4 regions of the Agarivorans sp. Alg241-V36 genome follow, and region 4 is predicted to be linked to each of the others. Evidence: predicted binding sites of a transcription regulator. Region 4 holds the regulator's gene; each other region holds the start of a gene.
What was found. Region 4 encodes sigma-54, which starts transcription at its own class of promoters, with help from an activator protein. Its sites were predicted from a motif close to GTTGGCACGNNNNTNGNNT; they were not measured.

Region 1 (5,840 bases), on a different contig from region 4:
TCTACAGCATGCTGGCGGTATTATTCAAGTGCTTTGCAGCGAGCATTTTTAGTATTTGTTAAGCCTAGAACAGTTTGTAGCAAGATGTTGTGTTTCCCAGTAATTACTTTGCTAAACAAACTGTTGAAGTAAGTTTCTATGATTCTAGAAGGGCTTTATTGGGTGGCTAAACACCGCCAATGTAGCCGCTTTACAGAGCTGAAGTTTTTGCTTTAAAGAACTGGCCTACTGGTATTTTAGCGGTGAGGAACTAACAAATGTTGGTTATCACGCCATCTCGAGAGCTTAATCAATGCAAGAGGGTTTGCTTGCCAGTGGCAATTAGCCAATAGTTGAACACTTAACCTAGCTTATTAATCTCCTACTGATTTATATCATAGTTTCTTTTATAACAATGGCTTAACTTTATTTCGTGCTGGCGCAGTTTACGCCGGTTTTGGATTGGTTTAGTAAAAAAGAATATATAAGGAATACAATGGAATACTTTATTGGCGCATTAAAAAAATACGCAGATTTTTCGGGACGCGCTCGTAGAAAAGAGTACTGGATGTTCATCTTGTTCTACTTCATTTTTAGCATTGTAGCTAACATCATTGATGCGCTAATTGGCTTGCCACTACTTTCATTAATACTAACAATTGGTTTAATTGTGCCTAGCTTAAGTATTGCAGCGAGACGCTTGCATGATACTGGGCGCACTGGTTGGTGGCAGCTTATTGCACTTATCCCACTGGTTGGCGTTATTATCTTACTGATTTTCTTAGCTTCAGATAGTCACGACGATAATAACTATGGCGCGAACCCTAAAGCTGAAGGCGCGATGGCTTAGCCTTTGCTTTGATCGTTGGGCTAGTAGATTGGCCCAACTTCTTCTAATTGAGTTAGATAAACCCGCATATCAAATTCTAGTTGGTGATAGTTAGGCAACATGTGCTGGCAAAGCTGATAAAAAGCTTTGTTATGTTGTTTTTCTTTTAGGTGGGCCAGTTCGTGCACCACAATCATATTTAAAAAGTCTTCCGGCACTTTTTGAAACAAGCTACTGATTATTATCTCATTTTTACTTTTAAGTTTGCTTCCCTGCACCCTCGACACATAGCTGTGTAAGCCTAGGGCATGGTTCACCACATGGATCTTCTTGTCGTAAATCACCTTACTGAGAGGGGCCGATTTACGCATATATTGGCTTTTAAGGGCTAAGCAATAGTCGCGTAACGCTTTATCGCTGTAGATCTCATGAGTTGTTGGGTATTTGTTTAAGATAAACTCGGCCAAGCGTTGCTGCGTGAGCAAGTCTTCAATCCTGCTCGTGAGTGCTTCAGGGTAAGCGGCTAGATATTTAAGTGTAGTCATGAGATTAGCAGTAATAAGCAGATGCGGCAGTGTAACCTGAGAGTAAAACCAGGCATAGCCTAAGGCCATGCCCGGTTTGGTTTATTTTTTGTTTAACAGGGTAACGGCTACCACCACTAGGCTAATGCCAAGTAGTTGTAGTAAGCCAATGCTGTCACCTAGTATCCAGGCCGCCATAATTAAGGTAAACACTGGGCCAGCGCTGCCACTTATCGCGGTGCGTTGTGAGCCGATACGATTGATTGCCTCACTAAACAGAAATGAAGGGATCACCGTAGAAAACAGCGCCATGTAGCCAGCATACCAATACACTTGTGTTGGATAAGAAGCCAAAGAGGTAAAATCTCCCTGCAAGGCGAAATGGATGAAGATGGCTAGGCTTGCTGCAATCATCGCGATAAGCGTAAAGGCTTGGCTGCCAATTTTGGCCACAATGTTTTTGCTAAATACCAAGTAAAAAGCAAAACTAAATGCGCTCGCAACCACAAGGCTTGTGCCCCACAGGAGTTGCTGCCTATCATGTTGCCGGCCCATTTCACTCCACATCATTAAGCCTACACCGATCCAGCTTAGGGGAAGGGCCAGCACAACAATCAACTGCGGCTTTTGACGGTACACCCACCACGCCAACAAAATGGTAAAGCCAGGGTAGGCGTACAATACCACTCGCTCAAGCGGCGCCGATATGTACTGCAAACCGCTTAAATCTAGGAAGCTCGCGAGGTAGTACCCGACTATGCCTACAATTGACGCAAGCAATATATTCCCTTTTAGCTTTTGGTGCTCTAGTCGGCCTTGCTTCCACCAAAACATTGCCAGCAACAAGTAAATTGGCAGGCTAAAGGCCATTCGCAGGGTCATTAAGCTGGCGGGATCGATACCAAATTGGTAGGCAAGCTTGATCCAAATGCCTTTGAGAGAAAACAGCGCGGTGGCGATTAACGCTAAACTGAGCCCTTTGGCAGTTGCAGAAAGTTGGGGCATAGACGCGATGAAGCGAGAACCAGATTTACTAATATTCATATCCTTGCGTGCCTTGTATTAAGAGTTGCATAAGGCTACGAAGGGCAAAAGAGTCTGGCTGCGCTTCGCAGCCAGTGAAAAATATAACTAATCTTCACCGCTGCTAATAATAAGCAGCAGCCACAGCTTCGCCAAGGCAATAGCAGCGCCAAGTGGGCTTACATTGCTTGTTTGAGCAGGCTTGATGAAGATGAGTGTCATATCATTTCCTTGATGGTGAATCTTTAGCCTAGGGCAATTGCATGTTCGCCGCAAGCTGGAATTGAAACAAAAAAGCACCACGCTGAGGTGATGCTTTTTGTTTATCAATTTGAACTATTTTTTGACGCGGCGAGCGCTTAAGCCAAGTAATGCTAAAGCAAATATGGCCAAGCTTGAAGGCTCTGGCACTGTAGCTGGCGCTTGACCTAAGCTGTACTCAAAACCAATAGCACCAATATCGCTGGTGCCTGCTTCAGAGCTTACAGCATCGTTGTTGTTTAAGGTTTGGCGGATTAGTCGCGTAAAACTAATGTCATTGGCGCCAATAGTATGAGTGCTGTCTTGTGAATAAGGCGTTTCATTTAAGTCGTTATCATAGGCTAGGAAGCCCAAAATGGTGCCAGCAGCAATGTTTAGATTTAAATCAATCTTTGAACTTTGGTTTTCGAATAAACCAAGCTGAGTGAAGTCGGTAGTTGAGGCGCCAAACTCTGGAGGAGCTGCAGAAAACTGTAGAATTTGTAAATCGTAGTTTTGCGATACGCCAGAGCTGTTTAATAGCCAAATTGATTCAAAAGTCATGTCTTCTAAGGTTTCAAACCAGTAGCCGCGCTCACCAAAACCACAGCAACCGCCGCCGGTAGGGGTTGGCTCTACAATTACTCCTGCGCTTGCTGTACTTACAAAGGCAGACGACAGTAGCAGTATCGATGCAGCAAAAAAGCTTAAAAACCTGTTTAACATGTTGATTATATTCCTATTTGATATTGTGTCGCATAACTAAAGTCGACCAATAAAGCAGGAACTGCGCCAATTTATAATATTGTTTATTATCAATGTGTTACTTTTGCTTGTGAGTATATTGTATTAAGTTATGTAAAAACTTCTGACACTTTGAGCATGGGTGGCTTTTAATGCGGCTTTGCTGGCTTTAGGCGCCTTTGCAGTAGCTTAACTAGTTGCTGTATCGCTAAAAATACACAACATAATACTAATACGTAGATACTTTGCTGGCCTAAGGCCACTAACAATAGGCCACATAGCAGCATGCCTATAAGGGCTAGCACCCTAAAAAATCCACGAAGTAGAATCACGCCAGCCACCATGCTCAGTAGGTAGACCACGATGAAATTGCCATTGGCATAGCGAATTAACTCATCCAGTGGTAACTCAAATAACCAAGCCAGCACACAGCTTATCGCGCAAGCTGCAACAATGGTGCTTAGCGCATTCAGGGGTATTTTGTTTTTGGACAGACCCGCCAATGGCTTAAATACTTGCCCCTCATCAGCCATGCTCCAAAGTAGCCTCGCAAAACCTTGGATATAAATGTTAATGCTAGCGTAACAGGCTAAATAGCCAACAATGGCGGCAAGCCACTTGGCTTTTTGACCAAAGATAATCGCTACCAAATGCGGCAAAGATTGGGTATTGGCCAGCTGATCGCCATAGCTTGCGTATTTAAGCACTACTACTGATGTCGCCCAGTACACAGCGCCAGCAACAAATACGCCGAGCAATAAAGCGATGGGGAAGTCGCGCTCCGGCCGGCGAAACTCTTCGCCCATATGGGCAAAGGCCTCAATACCTACAAAGCACCAAAACATTACCGCTAAGGCAGGCACAATACTGGGAATGTCGATCTGCTCGGGCAAATGATAGTCGCTGGCTTCAACGCCACCTTGCCACCACAGCGCTGCCACTAAAAGCACGATGGCAATCGCAATTAAACTTTGAATATTGCCAGAGAGTTTAGCGCCACCCATGCCTAGCAACCACATGCTGAACAGTGTGCTTAGTTGAATTAACAGGGCCGTAGTGGGCGTGATGGTAAACACCGCCTGCCAAAAGCCCGTGGCCATTAGCAAGGCCGCGGGTAAACCCACTGGTAATACCGATATGAATAGAAAAGCCGTGAGTTTTTCTGCGCTAGGCCCCAACGCTTTAGCAACAAAATGTGCGGCTCCGCCGGCATGGGGGTAGCGCCTACCTAATGCTGCAAAGGTGAAGGCGATGGGCAGGACTAAGCTAATCAGCAATAACCATGCAAATAATGAGCTACGCCCAGCGATGCTGGCTGAAATGGCGGGAATTACAAATATGCCAGTGCCGAGTAAAGAGGTGGCAAGTAGTGCGATACCTTGGCTAATGCCAAGTTGTTTATTTAAGCGGCTCATGAATCTTCACTGCTAATAGATAAAGTGAAAGCATAACGCCAATCAAAGTATATTTAAGCAGTAAAAGTAGCGGAAAGTTACGGCAAATAGTCGGTGTTTGCCGTTAATTTAACGGTTTGGCCGAGTGTGATTTAAGCTGCAGTAATAGCTCGGCATAGCGCCCGCTAGCTTTAAGCTTTGCGAGACCTCGGTTAAATTGCAGCAAATAGTGCTGGTTTTCTGGATGTTGCTTCGAGAGCATCAAGCGGTAGTGACGCTGCTCCAATAGGGTTTCGGAATAGGTAATTTGATGAAATTCTGCGTCAGTTAAGTGATGAGTCATGTAGTGCAGGGCAACGGTTTTAGTTAGGGCTACGGCGTCGATACGTTTATACAATAAACGCTCAAACAGGCTCTGATAATCGCCAACCTTTTCTAAGGCAATGATATTGTTTTTTGTGGCTTCTTCTAAGCTTGGGTAAACAGAGAACATGGTGCCACCAATCCTAAGTCCGCCTAAGTCTTCTATTTTTTGCCAATTTACAGGTTTCGACTTTAAGGAAAACAATATCTCTTTATCGCTCACTATCGGGTCACTAAACCAAAAATGTTGATCACGTTGCTCGGTTTCAATCCACGCTAAGCTGCCGTGCCACTTAAAGCTTGCCGCGCCAAATCCGCGTCGAGCATACTCAAAGGAACGCTTCCAGGGGTAGTAACCGTAATAGGTATTTATGCCTTGCTGGGCGAAAGCTTCGCTAACCATTTGCGCGGCTATACCGCCTTTAGGCAAATTGATGGATAGATAAGGAGGCCACTCACCACTGGTTAAATTGATATTTCTAACAGCAAAAGCAGAAGTTGAAAACAGCCCTAATACACAAGCGAGCGTGCAAAATAAGCTGCAATAACATTTACTTAACCTTTTTATCATTCCCATTGTTGTTTGTTAACGTTTGCCTTTTCCAAGTGTAGCTGAGTGCTAAAAAACAGTGCTCAATTTTCAAACCAACTACCTATTTTGAGTAGCTTTGTAAAAAATATTTTGTTTATTTCACAAAATCAAGTTCGCCGACGAACGTGAATTTTGGCGTCATTTTATTACCC
Region 2 (5,840 bases), on a different contig from region 4:
TAAACCATAGACAGGAAGTCGCCCGAGGGCGGCTTTTTTTGTGCCCTAAGTAAAATACTGACTAAAAAGTTAACAGTGTAGGAAAGTAGCAACAGAAATTGCTTCATGTTCTTGGTTAACGAGTTTTGCTTTAAAGGCACCGGAATATAGAACGAAGAGGTAACAGTATGAAGGGTGTAAGTTTTCACAAACGCGACGCACTATGGATGGCTCATATATTTATCGAAGGAAAGCGCAGGCATTTGGGCTGTTTCAAAAAGCAAGATGAAGCAATCGCAGCACGTAAAGCAGCAGAAAACGAATGTACCAAGGAAGCTGCGTAGCTAATTTGTTAGAAGAAGCTCTTAGCTTAACGAAAACTGAATCTGTCGCAGATAGACAATTGACAAAAGTTAAGGGGCTGGAGCGCATCTTATGTTGTAGATGCTGGCGTCCCCTACAGGATTCGAACCTGTGTCTAAGACTTAGGAGGTCCTTGTTCTATCCAGCTGAACTAAGGGGACGCAAAGTAAGGTGCGCACACTATTACTGCTAATGTGCGGTTTCATTATACTCAGCTTTAAGCTTATGAAAAGCCAAGCCTTACTGTTTGCTTACTAAGTCACCAAGTTGGATGTTGGCAGTCATGCTTGGGTCCACCGCAACCACAATTGCGCTCTCTTGATAAACCTGCTCAATTCTTACCATGCTATCAGCGATGATTTGTTCTTGGCGCGGAATATCCCAGTTGCCCCAATGATAGTTTTGATGGATAAGGCTTAGCAGCATACCTCGGTTAAGCTGGTTTGCTTTACCTAAATTAATTTGCCAGCGATCAGGTCCAAGAACTTTAACAACACTGCCTTGCAGGGGCTGGCAAGCGAGTAGGGCATCTACTTCTGTCACCACTTGTTGCAAGGTAGAATTTACGGTTTCTCCATAGGACGATAACCAAAACTCAGCTGAGTGAGGGGATACCACTTCTCTGGCATCAAATTCCCAAGGCGCATTTACCGAAAAGCGCTTGTTGTATATTTCTTCTAGATCTATGGCGTTGTATACCCTGGCGTTAACCACAAAGTAACGTTGAGGATAGCTAAGGTTAATAAATTTAGGTTTGTGTACTTGGTCTAGCGAAATGTTTTCGATTTCTAAGCCAAGCAGGTATTGCGCGCCATACCGATCGGCAACATCTTTAATGCCCTTGTAGTTATGCTCCCCCGGCTTGTAATAGTTTAAGGGTAACTTTGGTGGGGGTTTTACGTTGAACTGATTGCTCACCTGACGAGCAATGTCGTAGGTTCGTTGTTCAATAGCCGGTGACAATTCTTGTAGTTGGCCAACACGCGCTTGATGCTGTTGCTTTAAGAAGGGAGGGAGTAGCAACATGTTTTTACTATAACCACTGGCTTTACATTGGCTGGTGGCCGGAAAAACGTCGGCTTGTAAGATAATATAGTATTGCTGGCCGTGATTACCTTCATCTAGCACAGTTAAGTTGTGCAACGAGCCTTTCGATACCACTTCAATTTGATCTAGTGTGAGCTGCCCACCAGAGACTTTGCTGATACTGGTAACAGACGCTCCCGAATACAACAATAACTGCTTAACCGCATCTTGTGTGGCTAAACTTTTGGCTTGCTCAAAGTCGTTATTTACGATGGTGGCTTGGCCTTTAGCCTCGTACCATATTGCCTGTGCTGACATGCTAATTAGCAGCCCAGCTATAAGAATTATCTGTTTCATAAGGCCCTCCTATCCCAAGGCAAAGCAATAACCGTACCCAAATAAAACGTTATTTTTTTGACTGGAACAGTTATTGCTAGGAACAGTGGAGTCGGAGGAGATTGATATGCGATATACGACATTACTTATTGTGCTGGTAGCGCTACAAGGATGCAATACCAGTTTACACCATGTTTCAAATTACCCTTATGTAGAGGCGCGCGAGCAGCAAGATGCCGCGTTGTATGTGCATGTAGATAGCTTGTCCAAGCAACTTACCGATGATGTAGACCTAATTGAAACTGATTCTGTTGCCGTGAGCACGGTAGTGGATTTAGATAACTTGCAATCGAGTGATGCGTTTGGGCGGCAAGTGGCAGAGGCAATGTTTGCCGCTTTGTCTAAAGAAGGCGTAAACATGGTAGAGCCGCGCTTAACCGGTAGGTTGCAAATGGACCCTGGTTTTGGCGAGTTCTCTTTGTCTCGAGATGCTGAATTATTGAGAACTGAAATGGAAATCACCTATGTGGTGGTGGGTAGTTTTCAGCGAACTACCTCAGGAAGGCATGTAAATCTGCGTTTAGTTGAATTATCTAGTCAAGCGGTGGTGTCGGCGGCGTATCAATTTATCCCCAATATGGCGGGAGCCACCTCTCCGCGTGTGACTAGTGTAAATGGGAGCTTGCAGCGTCATGAACAAACTGTACTTTAGATCGTGGTTTATTAGTTTAGCGGTATTGCTGTTATTAGCCTGTACGCCAACTACTCAAGTTAAACAAGTTGAATGGACCTATGAACCTCCAGGCGATTTTACCGTGGTTAATGCCGTTGGTTATGCACCTATTAGCCAACAGCGTGGGGCTGACATGAGCGCCAAGCAATTGCGTGCGATGAAAGCCTCTAAATTGGATGCTTATCGTGAGCTTTCTGAACAAGTTTACGGTCAACACATTGATAGCTCGGCAACGGTTAGCGATATGGTGCTTGGCAATGAGCGCTTAGCTGCCTCGGTTGCTGGGGTAATTAGAGGCGCTAAAGTAATTAATGCCTATGCAGTTGACGATGTGTATGTTACTGAGTTGCAACTGGATTTTAGAGAGGTTTATCGTGTTACTATGTCCATGGCGCCAACCCGTCACTTAGAGAGTCAAAAAACCGTTCATTTTTAGTAAAGATTTTACCTTTCTGGCCGATACTTTAAGCGTAATAGACGATTAAGGAAGCGACATGAAAGGTATATCTTTAGTAGCCTTGGCTACTTCAATGCTGGTGGGCTGTTCTAGCTCACCCTCGATGCAGAAGGTCGTGGTGTACGATGGCTCAAAACACCACGCAGCGCATACTCACAATTCCCACTATATGGAAGGTGTCGTTGACGAGAATGGTCAGCTGTATTTAAGCGGAATGCAAAGCCGTTCGCTTCAGCCAGAGGGGCCTGACATGAGCGACCCCGACGTGCAACACTCGCTTACCGATTATGTAAATTTAATGTCGCAACGCTTAGTATCTAGTTCACATTATGTGAATGCAGATACGCCTATTGGCGTGGCGTCTTTTGTCCCTCTAGACAACCTTCGCACTACTGATTTGTTTGGTATGCAACTAGCCGAAAGCTTTGTTTATGAAATGCAGCAAAGCGGCTTTTCTGTGATTGACTACAAAACAACCGGTTTTATCCGCATTACTCAAGAAGGTGATTTTGTATATAGCCGTAACGTAAAAGAGTTATCAAAGCGCTTGCCGATTGAATATTTGTTAGTTGGTACCTTTAGCAAATCAAATCAAGGCATATTGGTGAATGCTCGCATTGTTGGCGCGCAGTCAAAAGTTGTGGTTGCTTCCGCTCAAGAACTTATTCCTAACGAAGTTTACCAAAGCAAAGTGCCTGCTCCGGTTAAGCGAGATGGAGTAATGATTATTGAGTCGCGTAAACAAGCCAGTAAAACTAAGATGCCGACGGGTGAGCGTGGTTAGTTAATTTCGTCTATTACTGTTACAAGCAAAACCCTGGCTTTGGCTGGGGTTTTGTTGTTTTTGAGTTGGTGGTTTATTTAAGCACACTAGCATTGGACCACTAAGCACATGTAGTAGTGTGTTTAGGTTTAGGTTTAGGTTTAGGTTTAGGTTTAGGTAGGGGAGATACTTCAGACAAAGCTAATGTGAGAAGGCCTGTTATCTCAAAACGAAGTGATTTTCTTATTGAAGAACGTTCTAAAGCTTAAGCTTTAAAGCCTTTGCCCATTCGTTGTGAACTGTGCTTTTTACCTAGCTTATCGTAGGTAGAGGCATTTTGGTTTTGCAGCTGATCAATGACCGCGCTTAGCTGCCTGACCTTTTCATTGCTGGCTTTGATTATCTCGCCATTTAACTCATTTCGCTCTTGGCATTGAGCAAGTAAATCTTTGATGGTTTCTACTTGTTGAGCAAACTGGGGATCAGAGTTTAGTTGTTCCTTCTCCGAAGAGGCTGCGATCTCTTCATCAGCACTGGCTATTAGCACCAGTGCTTGCTCTTTTTGTTCGGCGACGGCATAGAGTGCAATGGTGTCGTCTTGTTCAAGAGCTACTTTTTCTTGTTCCAAAAGAGAAAGCAGCAAGGTGAGTTGCTGCTCTTGAGTATTCAGTAGTGGGGCGAACATAGGCTAATTATCCAAGTGCTTTATTAAACTCACTTTCAAAGTCACCCATTTTCTGTGCAACTTTATTGGCATCTACTTGATAAGTACCATCGGCCACCGCTTGCTTAATTGATTCGAGCTTCGAGCTTCTGCTATCTGAATCACTGAGCAAATTCTGCTGAATACGGTTTAGTTGTTGTGCTTCGTTTGTAAGCATAACTGAATCCTGGGCTGCAGCAGAACCAGCGGTTGAACGTTGTTCAGCGCTTTCTTTTGTGCCTTTGTCAGCAACTCGATTTGAGTCTAGTTGACTAGGACGGTTTCCACCTAAGTTGTTAATATTTAAAGCCATAATGGCGCCCCACAGTTAATCAATTTTTCGTATTCAATATAGCTATCGGCTTGCTTTGGTAAAACTTTAGAAAAAATTTAAAGTTTTACGTCAACTAATCCAACTGCCTTTACTCGGCCGGTGACCAGACGCTGAGACTGATTATTTCTAACCCGAATGTTATCACCGATAGTGCCGCTAGATAAAGCGGTTCCTTGGGTTGTTACATTCAGTCCACCTGCGTTTGCAGAGATGGTAACAGCATCACCTTTACAAACTATGCAAATATCGCGCCCAGTTATAATTTGGTCTTTACGCATTGCTCGTCTAAGTTTAGCACCAACTAAGGGGCTTAGCTCAGTGAAGTAGCTCCCGCGTAAGCGGTTCTCTGGCAAAAAGGTCATAGTGAGTTGTGAGTTGGTTAAGGCGGCTCCTTCTTGAATTGGAGAGGCCGCAACCACTACAGCTAGCAAGACTTGTTTACGTACTGGGATATATATGCGCCAGTTTGCTTGCTCATCACAAGTGACTAATACACTAGTATTTCGGCGTATTTCACCATTGGCTAAGCTATAACGATAAGGTGTTGAACAATCTGGAATAGCGACCCGATCATCTAACTGATTAGCGGTAAGCTCAATTTTTTGACTCTTGTCGTAAGTTATTTGCGAACGAACAAAATCTACTGCTGCTTTTTCAAGCTGCGAATGCCGCTCGCTAGTGTGAGCAGTAAGACTAAAACAAAATAATAAGAGTGAAGCAGCAATTTTTATCAACATTTCCTATATGATACCGATAAAGCAAAGTAACAATTGGCTTTTTTGTCTATGCTTAACAAGTCGATGTTAAGCCTTTAGGTGTCAAAAATACGACAATCAAGCAAGATTAAGCGATAGTATACAGGGGTTAAGCAAGGTTAATGCCCCTTTCTAAGGAGTGATAATTATATGGCGGGTATTTTAGATTCGGTAAACCAGCGTACGCAACTAGTTGGGCAGAATCGCTTAGAGTTGTTGTTGTTTAGGTTAAATGGGTCTCAGCGCTACGGCATCAATGTATTTAAAGTAAAAGAAGTTTTACAATGTCCGCCTCTTACCGCGTTGCCTAAACTAAATCCTGTTATCCGTGGTGTAGCGCATATTCGCGGTCAAACCATTTCTGTTATCGATTTAAGTTCAGCCACTGGTG
Region 3 (5,840 bases), on a different contig from region 4:
AAGCTCATCTCTAACTCACTTTTGGTAAAAAGCCAATCATTAAGTTCAAAACAACGAATGGCTTTCAAGAAGCAAGCTACGAGCTAGTCGATTTAGTCAAAAAGTCATTTCACTTTGTTTACATACCGCCAATTAGAACAGCTAGTGATTTACAGTACACTGAGACTGCCATTCTTCGACAACTTGTTGAGGCACACCTTGAGGCAGAAACTAAGCACAAAGACAGCTTTACAAATAAGTTTAAAGACGCCTTTACATTCTTACAAAAACACGCGCTGTCAAAATTAACGAAGAAGCTAGATAAGGAGAGTAGCTTACCAGATGAGTTAGGACTGCAACTTGGTTTTCGTAGAGACATGCATTACTCAGAGTACATAAATGATATTGAAGTTACGATACAAGAGACCTCTCAACGTCATAATTTACTGAATTGTGGAACCGGAATTCAGAGCCTCACTATCATTTCACTTTATAGGCTTTTAGCTAAGCTCGAAGGCAAAACCGTATTCTTAGCTCTTGAAGAACCGGAAACTAATTTACACCCACATGCACAAAGAGAATTTATTCATACTATTCAAAAGGATGATAGTAATAGCCAACTTGCACTCACCACTCACTCAACCGCGATTATCGATACTCTGGGGCATAAAGATGTACTTCTCGTCAAAAAAGCACCGGATAGCAAAAGAGGTTTCAAAAGCAACATAAAGCAGCTTAGTACCACTTTTTTTGAAGACAATAACCTAGATAACTTCAAATACTATCAATTCCATCTATATCGAAATAGCGAGTTTTTCTATGCTCGCCGTGTCATTCTGGTTGAGTCCAAAACGGATGCGGAAGTTTTGAAGGTCATTGCACATAATGCTGGTATTGACCTAGGCTTAATCGGCTGTTCAATAATCAACCTTGATGGCGTAAAAAACCTTACTTACCCACTGACTATAATTAAAGAGCTTGAACTACCTTATCTCATAATTGTTGATAAAGACTTCTTTGTCCCATACTTAAACAGCAATAATGCTTCTGCGAGTAAAGATGTTAATGGCTTCCCACAATATGGTAGCAACTTCAAAAGATCTTCCCCCGTAGACCTATTGTTAACGGACGATGGTGATAAAGAAGAAATACGCTCAAATTTTGTAACTAATCATACTAAAGCTCTAGAGTTGCTTGACAAATATGATGTTATATCAATGAGATATAACCTAGAGACAGACTTACTCCAAAGTAGTCGAGCGCTTGAGCTTATTTGTGATGAATTAGAGCTTGAAGGTGATGACCGAAATTCCCATAAAATTTTAACAACCAAAGAGCTGAGCAAAAAAATTAAAAATATTGAGTTACTAATGAATGTCGTACGAAGCCTTAACGCATCAAATTATCCTCGCTCTTATAGTCGTATAAGACGAAAGGTAATGTCATTTAAAGGATGATTGTTACGCTATTGGGCTTCTCATAAACGGGCAAACCCTGTCTCGCTTTTGTCCCATCCGAATAAATGATAGTTTTCTAACATCGAAGAGTCATTCAAGCGTTAAGTAAGTTGAATCTCAACCAAAATTGATTATAATGAACCTAACAATGGCTTCCTCCAGAACTTCGGTTCGTAAGAGTGGGAGCTTTTTTTTGCCTAAAATTTAGAGATGCGCATGACGGATTTAGTGCCATACAGAAAACCTTACCTTACCAGTGAACAACTTTGCACCAAGCTAGCAGAGCAAGGTTTAAAATTTGAAGATGAGCAAGCTAAAAAGTTCGCTGCCAATATCCTAAGTCGTTGCAGTTATTATCGCTTTAAGGCTTATTTATCACCTTTCCAAGATCCCGAAACAAAGATGTATAATGGCGATACATTTTTTTCTCATGGCTACGAACTCTATCAATTTGACGCTGAGCTGCGTAGTTATCTCTTTAATATAATTGAAAAAGTTGAAGTTGGAGTTCGCTCTTCCTTTGACCAATGGATGACAAATCAAACAAACAACCCTTTCTGGTATCTAGATTCAGCCTTGTTTGTAAATAATGGTAACCAAGTCAAAACCGTTAGCCGAGTTCGCGATATGTTTATAGGCTCACAGGAACTTTTTGCACAACATTATCAAAAAAAGTATTACAACGAGTTTTGTCCATTCTACCGAGATCTTCCTCCGGGTTGGGTAGCTATTGAACTGATGACATTCGGCAATCTAGTAAATCTTATGCAAAGCTTAAGCCTTGAATCTGTTCGCGACTTAAAACTAGACCGATTTGCGAAGAAAAAACTCGATGTTGAAAAGTTCACTTCACTTTGCTCATGGATGGGAGCCCTGCAACAAGTTCGCAATCATTGCGGCCATCACACGCGCCTATTCTCACGTAACTTACATGCACCAAACGGTATCAAGCGCATTATGAGCAACGCCATTCCTTTGGTAAGAACTCGACCAAATCCAAACAAACGGGAAGAAGATCAGTTGAACCGCTTATATACTTCGGTAATTGCGTTGCAACGAATACACTCAGGGCTTAAATTTGACGAAAAGCTTGGGCCTGCGTTAGCCCACTTATTTGATAAATATCCGATAGCCAATCGTTTTATATCTGCAATGGGCTTTCCTACGGAGTGGAAGCAAGAACCTTTGCTTTTCGAACTTGATTAAACCCAGTCTTGAAATCTGAGTTTGATGACCTTTATCTAAGGCGCTTTTGTCCCCGAAGCGACTCACAAACCAGAATAAAAATGCATTTTGACTGCACATTTTATTTTGTTAGCACATGAGTATTTTTTGGGTTAATACTGGTTGATTACAGAAGTCTGAACCTAGCTCGTAAATGATAATGGGGCAAAAAAGTTTCACACACTCGATAGCCAAGATTGTGCTTTTCAATCCCATCATCTTCGCCGAGTAGCGCAAATGAACAAGGGAGCAGAGTTGAAGTCTGTTTGAGCGTAGCGAGTTACTTCAACGCCCTTGTGAATGCGCAACGCAGGATCTAAGAAGATGCGGGGCGAGTTTTCTTTTTGCTTCGTTTTTCTTTGCTCGTCAAAGCTTAATGACGTCGCCGTAGGCGAAAGCCTTTACTCTATAGCTAACACATAAAGGGGCAGGCATGTGTTTATTAGTCCAGCTTACTTCCTTCATTGACGCCGAGTCGCGGAAGTAACAAGCGATCAAGCTGAGCACTGTTTGAGCGTAGCGAGTTGCGTATGCGCGCTTGCCCACTGAGCAACGAAGGATAAAGATAATGCAGGGCGACCTTTCTTTTTGCTTAACTAAGCTCTGCCAGCATATCAAACGAGAACGGGCTGAAAGTACTGGAAGCTTTGCTTTTAAGCTATCATTCCAAAGGAAAAGACAAGCTCCCTTACCTAAGGAATCAAGATGATTTTTACTACTACAGAATCAATAGCCGGTAAGCCAACTAGTGAAGTATTAGGCGTGGTGACTGGCAGTGTGGTGCAGTCTAAACACATTGGTCGCGACATTATGGCGGGTTTTAAAAGCATTGTTGGTGGCGAAATTCGTGGTTATACCGAGATGCTTAGCGAAGCGCGAGATGTGGCGATTCAGCGCATGGTAGAAAGCGCCCAAAACAAAGGTGCCGATGCAGTGGTGGGCATTCGTTTTACCACTAGCGCGATTATGGATGGTTCTTCAGAAATTATGGTGTTTGGCACAGCGGTTAAACTAAGTCAATAAAGGCCGAAAGTTCAGCCTTTTAGTGATGTTTAAATAGTTAAGCTTTTTTGAATCGACTTGCAGCTAAGCCTAGTAAACCAAAAGCGAAGATGGCTAATGTAGTTGGCTCAGTAACAGTAGCTGGGCTGTTAAATCTCGCTTGGAACGTTCCAGTTGTATCGCCATTGTTAAATACTAGTTTGCCGCCGCTTGTGTTCACACTAGGGCTTCTGTTCCACTGCAGAAATGATACGCTATCAACAACGGTATCGAGGGCTGTTAATAGGTCGTAGCTGCCAACGTTAAAAACGTTATACAGATCCATACCCGATTGACCTGCTCTAGAAAGACCTAAGATTCCGTTGGTAACGAAAGTTCGAGTGCCGCTGACAAAATCGAACACGCCGACATTATCGATAGTAATTGTGGTGCTAATGGCATCGATGTATTGACAGGTAGCACTACAAGATTGAAGGTCATCTGTGTTGGAATACTCTGTGATGGTAAAAAAGCTATCAGTGAATGCTTGACCACCAATGGTGCCAGAGCCTGTGCCGGTGTATTCAAATTCAATCAAACCAGCATTTGCAAAACCGCTAAATGATATAGCTAACAAAGCTATAAATGCCTTTAACGTCTTCATATTCATATTACTTCCTTTGTAATTCATTTCTTGAAAGACTCATTCTTTCACCGCCCGTATATGCACAAATCGAGCCCAAATAAAAAATCTATTAAATTCAGCATCTTATGGAGTTTGGTGGATTTGGGCTATAAAAAAGTGTAAATAAATCAGTCACCTATGGTTATTAATTGAACTATCATTTGTTGGTTTTTTGTACAAGGAAGCAGCGGCTAAACTAAGCCAATAAAGGCCAAACTCGGCCTTTATTGGCTTTGGCATTAAGAGTTAAATACCGCCACTTTAGGGGCTAGCTTAGCCACATCTCGGCGGGTAAATACGCCAAGCAAAGTAGGGATGATCACCAAGGTAACGCCAGTGGCAAATAGCTCGCCAAATACCAATGATACCGCCGCTGGCTTTAGGTATTGAGCTTGCTCGGCGCTTTCTAGTAATAAAGGCAGCAGGCCGCACACGGTGGTGATGGTGGTTAAAAATATCGCGCGTACTCGGCTAGTACCAGCTTTGATTAAGGCTTGTTTTAAGGGCATTCCCGCTCGGTAGTATTGGTTAAAGCGGGTAATGAGTACCAGCGAGTCGTTAACTACGATGCCGGTCATCGCCATCATGCCAAACATCGATAAAATACTTAGCGGCAGGCCCATTAAGCCGTGGCCAAATATTGCGCCGGCAAAGCCAAAGGGGATCACTGCCATTATTATCATTGGTTGCCAATAGGATTTTAAAGGCACTGCCAACAATATATAAATCAGCACTAATGTCATGATCATGGCTGATTTAAAGCCTGCTTGTACCTCGCCTAACTCTTCAAACTCGCCATCGGGTTTAATGCTTACCCCAGGGTAGCGTTGCTCAATGTCTTTAAAGATTGGCTGTAATTTGGCCAGTACTTCTTCGGGAGATTGAATGCTACGATCTTGTCGCCAGTATAGGTTCACCACTTGCTCTTGGTTGCGTCGGTATAGCACCTCTGCATGTTGTTCAAAATGCAAAGTGGCAACGTCGCCCAGCATTAATGATTCGCCATTTTCTAAGAATATTGGCGTAGCAAGCAGTTGCTGAGTGGTGGTTTTTTGGCTGTGGTTGTAGCGCACAATTACTTTAGTTTCTTGGCCTTGTTGCAATAGTCGGTGGATCTCGCGCTCTCCAAAGGCGCCGCCAGCGAACAGTGCCAATTGCCGTTGGGTTAAGCCAAGTAGACGCCCAAAGTCGTTAAGCTCGATACGCAATTGCTGGCTACCACCGCGGGCGTTGTGGCGAACATCTTGTGCGCCCGCGAGGCGACTAACTTGTTGGCTAAGCGCGCTGGCTGCGAGTACTGCCAGCTGTCGGTCTTCGGCACTAATGGCAAGGCTGGTTCCGCCTGCTGGCTCATCGTCGGCAGTAAACTCGCTAGAGTAAGCGCCTTCAATTGTGCCGTTTAGCTCTCGCCATGTATTGAGCAGGAGATTATTGGGCAGGCTGGTGAGTGCTTGATTGCTGATTTCCAAGGTGGCTTCTACCGAGCCATAGCCGTCTGACCAAATCAGTAAATT
Region 4 (5,840 bases):
CGACATACACCGAGCGATGTTGACCACCGGTACAACCAATGGCAATGGTTAAGTAGGCGCGGTTATTGGCTTCCAAATGCGGTAACCAAGATTCTAATAGCTGGCTGATTTGCTCGACGTATTGGTTAACTAAAGGCTGCGCAGACAAATACTCTTGCACGGCTTTGTCTAAGCCGGTAAGTGGACGCAGCTCCTCTTGCCAATGGGGGTTAGGCAAAAAACGCGCATCAAACATGTAGTCTGCATCATTAGGTACGCCATTTTTAAAACCAAAGGATTCGAATACTAAAATCAGCTGTTGCTGTTGATCGCCAGTAACCCGCGAGCGAATCAAGCCGCTTAGTTCATGCACCGATAAACGTGAGGTATCGATGCGTAAATCAGCATTTCTAGAAATTGGCGCTAATAGCTCGGTTTCAGATTCTATAGCTTCAGCCAAGGATAAGTCGCTTCGACTTAGTGGGTGAACTCGGCGCGTTTCACTGTAGCGGCGAATCAGCGCTTCGTCTTTGGCATCTAAAAAGATACTCAGTAAATTTACCTTGGGGCCGGCATCTCGAATGAGTTGGCCAACCGGAGAAAGTTCATCAGGGAGGTTACGAATATCGATACTGATGGCAACTTTGCTATAGGTCTTTATTAAGTTATCGATAAGCGATTGCCACAGTACTACTGGCAAATTATCGACGCAGTAGTAGCCAAGATCTTCTAATACTCTTAAGGCGACGGTTTTTCCTGAACCCGAGCGCCCACTAACGATGATCAGTTCCATGATTATCCCTAAGGCTGATTAGAGTATTAGGCTACCATGATGTCGTACAATTCGTCATCACTTTGTGCACAACGAAGTTGTTTACATACTTGCTTATCGTTAAGTTTTTCAGCTACTTGAGCAAGAGTATTAAGATGTTGCTTACATTGATCTTCGGGTACCAATAGTGCAAAAACTAAATCTACCGGTTTATTATCAATAGCATCAAATGAAATGGGTGGATCACAACGCAAGAAAACCGCGGTGGCTTGATGTTGGTTGTCGATACGGCCATGAGGAATAGCGATGCCTTGGCCAATACCTGTACTGCCCATTTTTTCTCGACTTAATAAGCTCTCGAAAATGCATTGGGTAGTGGTATCAAGCTGTTTGGCAGCTAGTTCGCTAACGATTTCTAGGGCGCGCTTTTTGGAAGAGCATTGAACTGCACTTTGAGTGCAGTCCAAGCTAAGTACTTTATTTAGTTGCATTGGGGTGACTAACGTTTGTTGAGTTTTTCTTTATGTTTGATGACTTGGCGATCAAGCTTGTCAATCAGACTGTCGATGGCGGCATACATGTCAGAATGCTCAGAGGTTGCAAATACTTCGCCGCCGTTAAGGTGCAATGTCGCTTCAGCTATTTGGTTTAGTTTTTCTACGTTTAAGATGACGTGAACATTGTTAATCTGATCGAATCGTCGGGTGAGTTTGGCAAACTTGGTGTGGACATATTCTTTCAAAGATTCAGTTATTTCTACGTGGTGTCCAGTAAGGTTAATTTGCATAGATATCTTCCCCTTTTATTGTCCTTAGATAAGGCTCTTACGTTGGTTAGAAGGTGGAATTGCTAAAGACTCACGATATTTAGCAATCGTACGTCTTGCCACCTTGATCCCCTGATCTGCCAAAATATCAGCAATTTTGCTATCGCTGAGTGGTTTACTGGTATTTTCGGCAGCTACCAGTTTCTTAATTAATGCACGAATGGCAGTTGATGAGCATTCACCACCACCATCGGTAGCCACATGGCTAGAAAAGAAATATTTAAGCTCGAAGATACCGCGAGGTGTATGCATGAATTTTTGGGTGGTAACCCGGGAAATGGTTGATTCATGCATTTCAACGGCTTCGGCTACATCGTTCAGTACCATTGGCTTCATGGCTTCTTCGCCATATTCAAAAAATGCCTGTTGATGATGAACAATGCAGTTGGATACTTTTAATAGGGTTTCGTTACGGCTTTCAATACTTTTAATAAACCACTTAGCTTCTTGTAAATGGCTACGGATAAACTGGGTATCGGTGGCATTAGAGGTTTTACTTAACGAAGCATAGTGAGAGTTTACGCGTAGTTTAGGCATTGCATCTGGGTTGAGTTCAACAACCCAACGGCCTTGACGCTTTATGACCGAGACGTCTGGAATCACATATTGTGCTTGATTTGGCTCTACGGCATTACCTGGGCGCGGCTCAAGTGTGTGAATCAAGCGCATAACTTCGCGCAGTTGATCTTCTTTAAGTTTGGTTTTGCGTGCCAGTAAACGAAAATCACGATTGGCCAAGACATCAATGTGGTTGGACACTACATCTTTGGCTTCTGCTAGCCATGGCGTGTCTTCGACAAAACGGCTTAGTTGAATGAGTAAACATTCTTGCAAGGATCTGGCAGCAATGCCAACAGGGTCAAAGTGTTGAATGCGTTTTAGTACCGCTTCTACTTCATCTAATTCTACGTCTAAGTCGTTATTGTCACTAGAACGCAGGCCTTCGAGCAGTTGCTCGCAATCTTGGGTGAGATAACCGGATTCATCTACCGCATCAATAATCGCTAAGGCAATGGCTTGGTCCACTTCGCTAAAAGGAGTGAGTTGCATTTGCCATAACAAGTGATCTTGCAGGGAATCGACAGTTTCGCCTTGAAACACCATGTCGTTGTCATCACTCGCCGCACCGCTTGAAGAACTAGCAGGGGCTGAACTGGCGCTGTAGATATCATCCCAAGTGGAATCAACCGGTAAGTCATCGGAGACGGTTTCTTGGTTAATGGCATCGCCAGCTTCAATTTGACTATTGTCTATATCGGCGGTGGATTCAGCTTCGGTAGATTTCTCATTGGCTGATTTAGCGTCAGTTGTGTCACCATCACTCGCGTGAGACTCATCCGCCTCAAGTAGAGGGTTACTTTCCAGAGCCTCTTGAATCTCTTGCTGTAAATCCAGTGTTGAAAGCTGGAGTAAGCGAATGGCCTGTTGTAACTGGGGAGTCATGGTTAACTGCTGACCAAGACGCAACTGCAAAGATGCTTTCATTAACTACCGCTGTTCCTTCTTCTTATTGTGTTTTTGAAAACTTACACTTTAACTATAGCTTGAATTGTTCGCCGAGATAAACTCGTTTCACATGCTCGTTTTCAAGAATTTCTTCTGGTTTTCCTGAGGCTATCAATTCGCCTTGGCTAACGATATAGGCATGCTCACAAACATCGAGAGTTTCTCTCACATTGTGGTCGGTAATGAGTACACCTAGACCGCGATCACGCAGGTGTTCAATAATCTTTTTAATATCGATAACAGAAATAGGATCTACCCCTGCAAAGGGTTCGTCAAGCAAAATAAACTTAGGGGCGGCCGCAAGCGCTCGGGCAATCTCGACTCTTCGGCGTTCGCCACCCGACAAGCTCATGCCGAGGTTTTTGCGAATATGACCAATATGAAATTCTTCCAGCAGATCGTCTAACGCACCGATTTGTTGTTCTTTATCGAGGTCTTTACGAGTTTCTAATACTGCAAGAATGTTTTTCTCAACCGATAAACGGCGGAAAATAGAGGCTTCTTGCGGAAGGTAGCCAATGCCTTTGCGTGCGCGAGTGTGCATGGCTGTACTGGAAATATCATCGTCGTCGATCAGTATTCGGCCCTGGTCGCGTGGCACTAGGCCAACAACCATGTAGAAAGTGGTTGTTTTACCGGCACCATTTGGTCCCAGTAGACCGACAATTTTTCCTGTTTCTACATTTAAACTAACGTTTTTGACTACCTTGCGGCCTTTGTAGGCCTTGGCTAAGTTTTCAGCAATTAGGGTACTCATTATTGCTGGTCTTCCTTAGGCGTTAAGTCTTCAATCTGCTGAGGCAGGAAAATTGTAGTTACACGGCTGTTTTCGTCGCCTTGTGCCACCATTTCTTGTTTATTGATGCTGTATTTGATCATTTTACCTTTTACCAAACTCTCTTCTTGTTTGAGTTGAGCGTTGGTGGTTAACGTTAGCGTTTGGCTTTTTAAGTCGTAACGTACTTCGTTAGCCTCGGCTTCAATCGGTTTACCGCTATCAAGTAACTGATAAAAAGTAGCAGGCTCGCCTTTGGCGATCATCACTTCACTGCCTTTTTCTTCACTGCCAATAACGCTAAGTTCTTCGGCATGCATTTTTATCGAACCTTGAGTCACCACCACATTATGATAAAAAGTTACTCGGTTTTCTTTGATGTTGACCTGTTGACGGTCGGCATCAACAATAATTTGTTTGTTGAAGTCGTCTTCTAGTGCTTGTGAACCCCAAGAAAGCATAAACAAGCTAGCAGCAAGGGCTAACTTACTCTTGTGGGTTGTGGTAAACCGCTTCGATATCATCTAATAAAGTCACTATTTCGTTGGCTAAATCACCGTCCATGCCAACGCCATACAGTTCGTATGAAGGGCCATAAACGGTAACAGGTTGATCGCTGCTCATGGTTTCTGTTTGCAGATCGATCTCCAATCTTTCGGTTATTAAGTCGCGAACGTACTCGCCTCGACTCAAATTTTTAATTACTACATTGTCATTTAAAATGACATTTTGCTGCTGCTGTACTGTAGCGTGATCGGCTACAATTTGCCATACAGGTTGGCTAGGATCTGGGTACACTAAAATCTTAGGTTGCGCGAAAGTAGTGTGCTTAAGTTGTTCAAAAAACTCCATTTCCTCAGCATAGATTCGATAGCGTGGACTACCGTCTTCGCCAAAGCTTACGCTGTAGAGCTTTTCGGCAACAAAGTTTGGTTTGCTCGCTTCACGTTTGGCACTAAACTGCTCTGTTTCTGAAGGGCTTAGTTGCCAGAGCACTAAGGCCAATACAAATAAACCCGCGAAAAACCAGGTTGGGCGATTCATACGCTCATACCTTGAGCGTTATCCAACTCGCCTTTGGTCTGTAAGAGTAAATCACAAAGCTCTCGTACTGCGCCAAAACCGCCACGGGTTTGGGTAATAAAGTGGGCACTTTGTTTACATAAGGGGTGAGCGTCTTGTACTGCCACGCCTAAACCACAGGCGCGCATCACTGGAGTGTCTACCACGTCATCGCCAATATAAGCGACTTCTTCAGGGCTTAATGACAGCTCTTCGAGCATTTGTTGGTAGGCCACTAGTTTGTTTTGTTGGCCTTGATAAATACGAGTAATGCCTAAAGCCTGCATACGCTGTTGCACAATATTAGATTGGCGGCCGGTAATAATGGCCACTTCGATACCAATATTAAGCAAAGCTTTAATGCCAAAGCCATCGTGAGTATGAAATGCTTTTAGTTCTTCGCCATCGTTACCCATGTAAATGCGACCATCGGAGAACACGCCATCGACATCGCACACTAACAGCTTAATCTTCGAGGCCGCATCAAAGTTGCTTTGGCTTACTTCGCCATAAGGCGTGTTAATGCTCACTAATACACTCCAGCTTGCAACAAGGTATGCATATTAAACGCACCAACAACGGTATTGTCTTTGAGCACAAACAAGCCATTGATTGATTTAGCCTTCATCAGTTTTAAGGCATCAAAAGCTAGCCAAGTATCTTCAATCACCTTGGGGTTCTCGGTCATCACTTGGCCAATTGGGGTGTCGTGAATGTCGATGCGTTGATCAAGGATACGGCGTAAATCTCCATCGGTAAAAATACCGGCTAATTGTTGTTCGGCGTTAAGTACGCCCACCATGCCTAAGCCTTTGGCGGTAATTTCAAATAAGGCTTCGCGAATAGTTTGTTCGACTGTTACCAGTGGGATTTGTTCCCCAGTTAGCATTAAGTCGCTCACACTCAATAGCAGTTTTTTA

Region 1: G6R11_RS14435 (PEP-CTERM sorting domain-containing protein) is a predicted target of sigma-54. The motif match lies at 3,374-3,392, and genes of this name have one in related genera.
Region 2: G6R11_RS04100 (flagellar assembly protein T N-terminal domain-containing protein) is a predicted target of sigma-54. The motif match lies at 1,748-1,766, and genes of this name have one in related genera.
Region 3: G6R11_RS01075 (PEP-CTERM sorting domain-containing protein) is a predicted target of sigma-54. The motif match lies at 4,366-4,384, and genes of this name have one in related genera.

Annotation. Positions count from the first base shown of each region.
Region 1 is NZ_UNRE01000006.1:81,094-86,933, forward strand. It holds gene G6R11_RS14420 (DUF805 domain-containing protein) at 476-829, shown strand; gene G6R11_RS14425 (M48 family metallopeptidase) at 850-1,353, opposite strand; gene G6R11_RS14430 (DMT family transporter) at 1,435-2,376, opposite strand; gene G6R11_RS14435 (PEP-CTERM sorting domain-containing protein) at 2,692-3,321, opposite strand; gene yjeH (L-methionine/branched-chain amino acid transporter) at 3,489-4,754, opposite strand; gene G6R11_RS14445 (ABC transporter substrate-binding protein) at 4,858-5,499, opposite strand.
Region 2 is NZ_UNRE01000001.1:860,822-866,661, forward strand. It holds tRNA gene G6R11_RS04095 (tRNA-Arg) at 428-503, opposite strand; gene G6R11_RS04100 (flagellar assembly protein T N-terminal domain-containing protein) at 583-1,725, opposite strand; gene G6R11_RS04105 (FlgO family outer membrane protein) at 1,832-2,416, shown strand; gene G6R11_RS04110 (LPP20 family lipoprotein) at 2,397-2,873, shown strand; gene G6R11_RS04115 (FlgO family outer membrane protein) at 2,932-3,678, shown strand; gene flgN (flagellar export chaperone FlgN) at 3,923-4,342, opposite strand; gene flgM (flagellar biosynthesis anti-sigma factor FlgM) at 4,350-4,673, opposite strand; gene flgA (flagellar basal body P-ring formation chaperone FlgA) at 4,751-5,431, opposite strand; gene G6R11_RS04135 (chemotaxis protein CheV) at 5,600-5,840, shown strand, end outside.
Region 3 is NZ_UNRE01000001.1:223,203-229,042, forward strand. It holds gene G6R11_RS01060 (ATP-dependent endonuclease) at 132-1,436, shown strand; gene G6R11_RS01065 (Abi family protein) at 1,653-2,642, shown strand; gene G6R11_RS01070 (heavy metal-binding domain-containing protein) at 3,366-3,683, shown strand; gene G6R11_RS01075 (PEP-CTERM sorting domain-containing protein) at 3,721-4,311, opposite strand; gene G6R11_RS01080 (efflux RND transporter permease subunit) at 4,566-5,840, opposite strand, start outside.
Region 4 is NZ_UNRE01000010.1:45,274-51,113, forward strand. It holds gene rapZ (RNase adapter RapZ) at 1-772, opposite strand, end outside; gene ptsN (PTS IIA-like nitrogen regulatory protein PtsN) at 799-1,242, opposite strand; gene hpf (ribosome hibernation promoting factor) at 1,251-1,538, opposite strand; gene G6R11_RS19530 (RNA polymerase factor sigma-54) at 1,563-3,062, opposite strand; gene lptB (LPS export ABC transporter ATP-binding protein) at 3,115-3,840, opposite strand; gene lptA (lipopolysaccharide transport periplasmic protein LptA) at 3,840-4,319, opposite strand; gene lptC (LPS export ABC transporter periplasmic protein LptC) at 4,345-4,902, opposite strand; gene kdsC (3-deoxy-manno-octulosonate-8-phosphatase KdsC) at 4,899-5,450, opposite strand; gene G6R11_RS19555 (KpsF/GutQ family sugar-phosphate isomerase) at 5,450-5,840, opposite strand, start outside.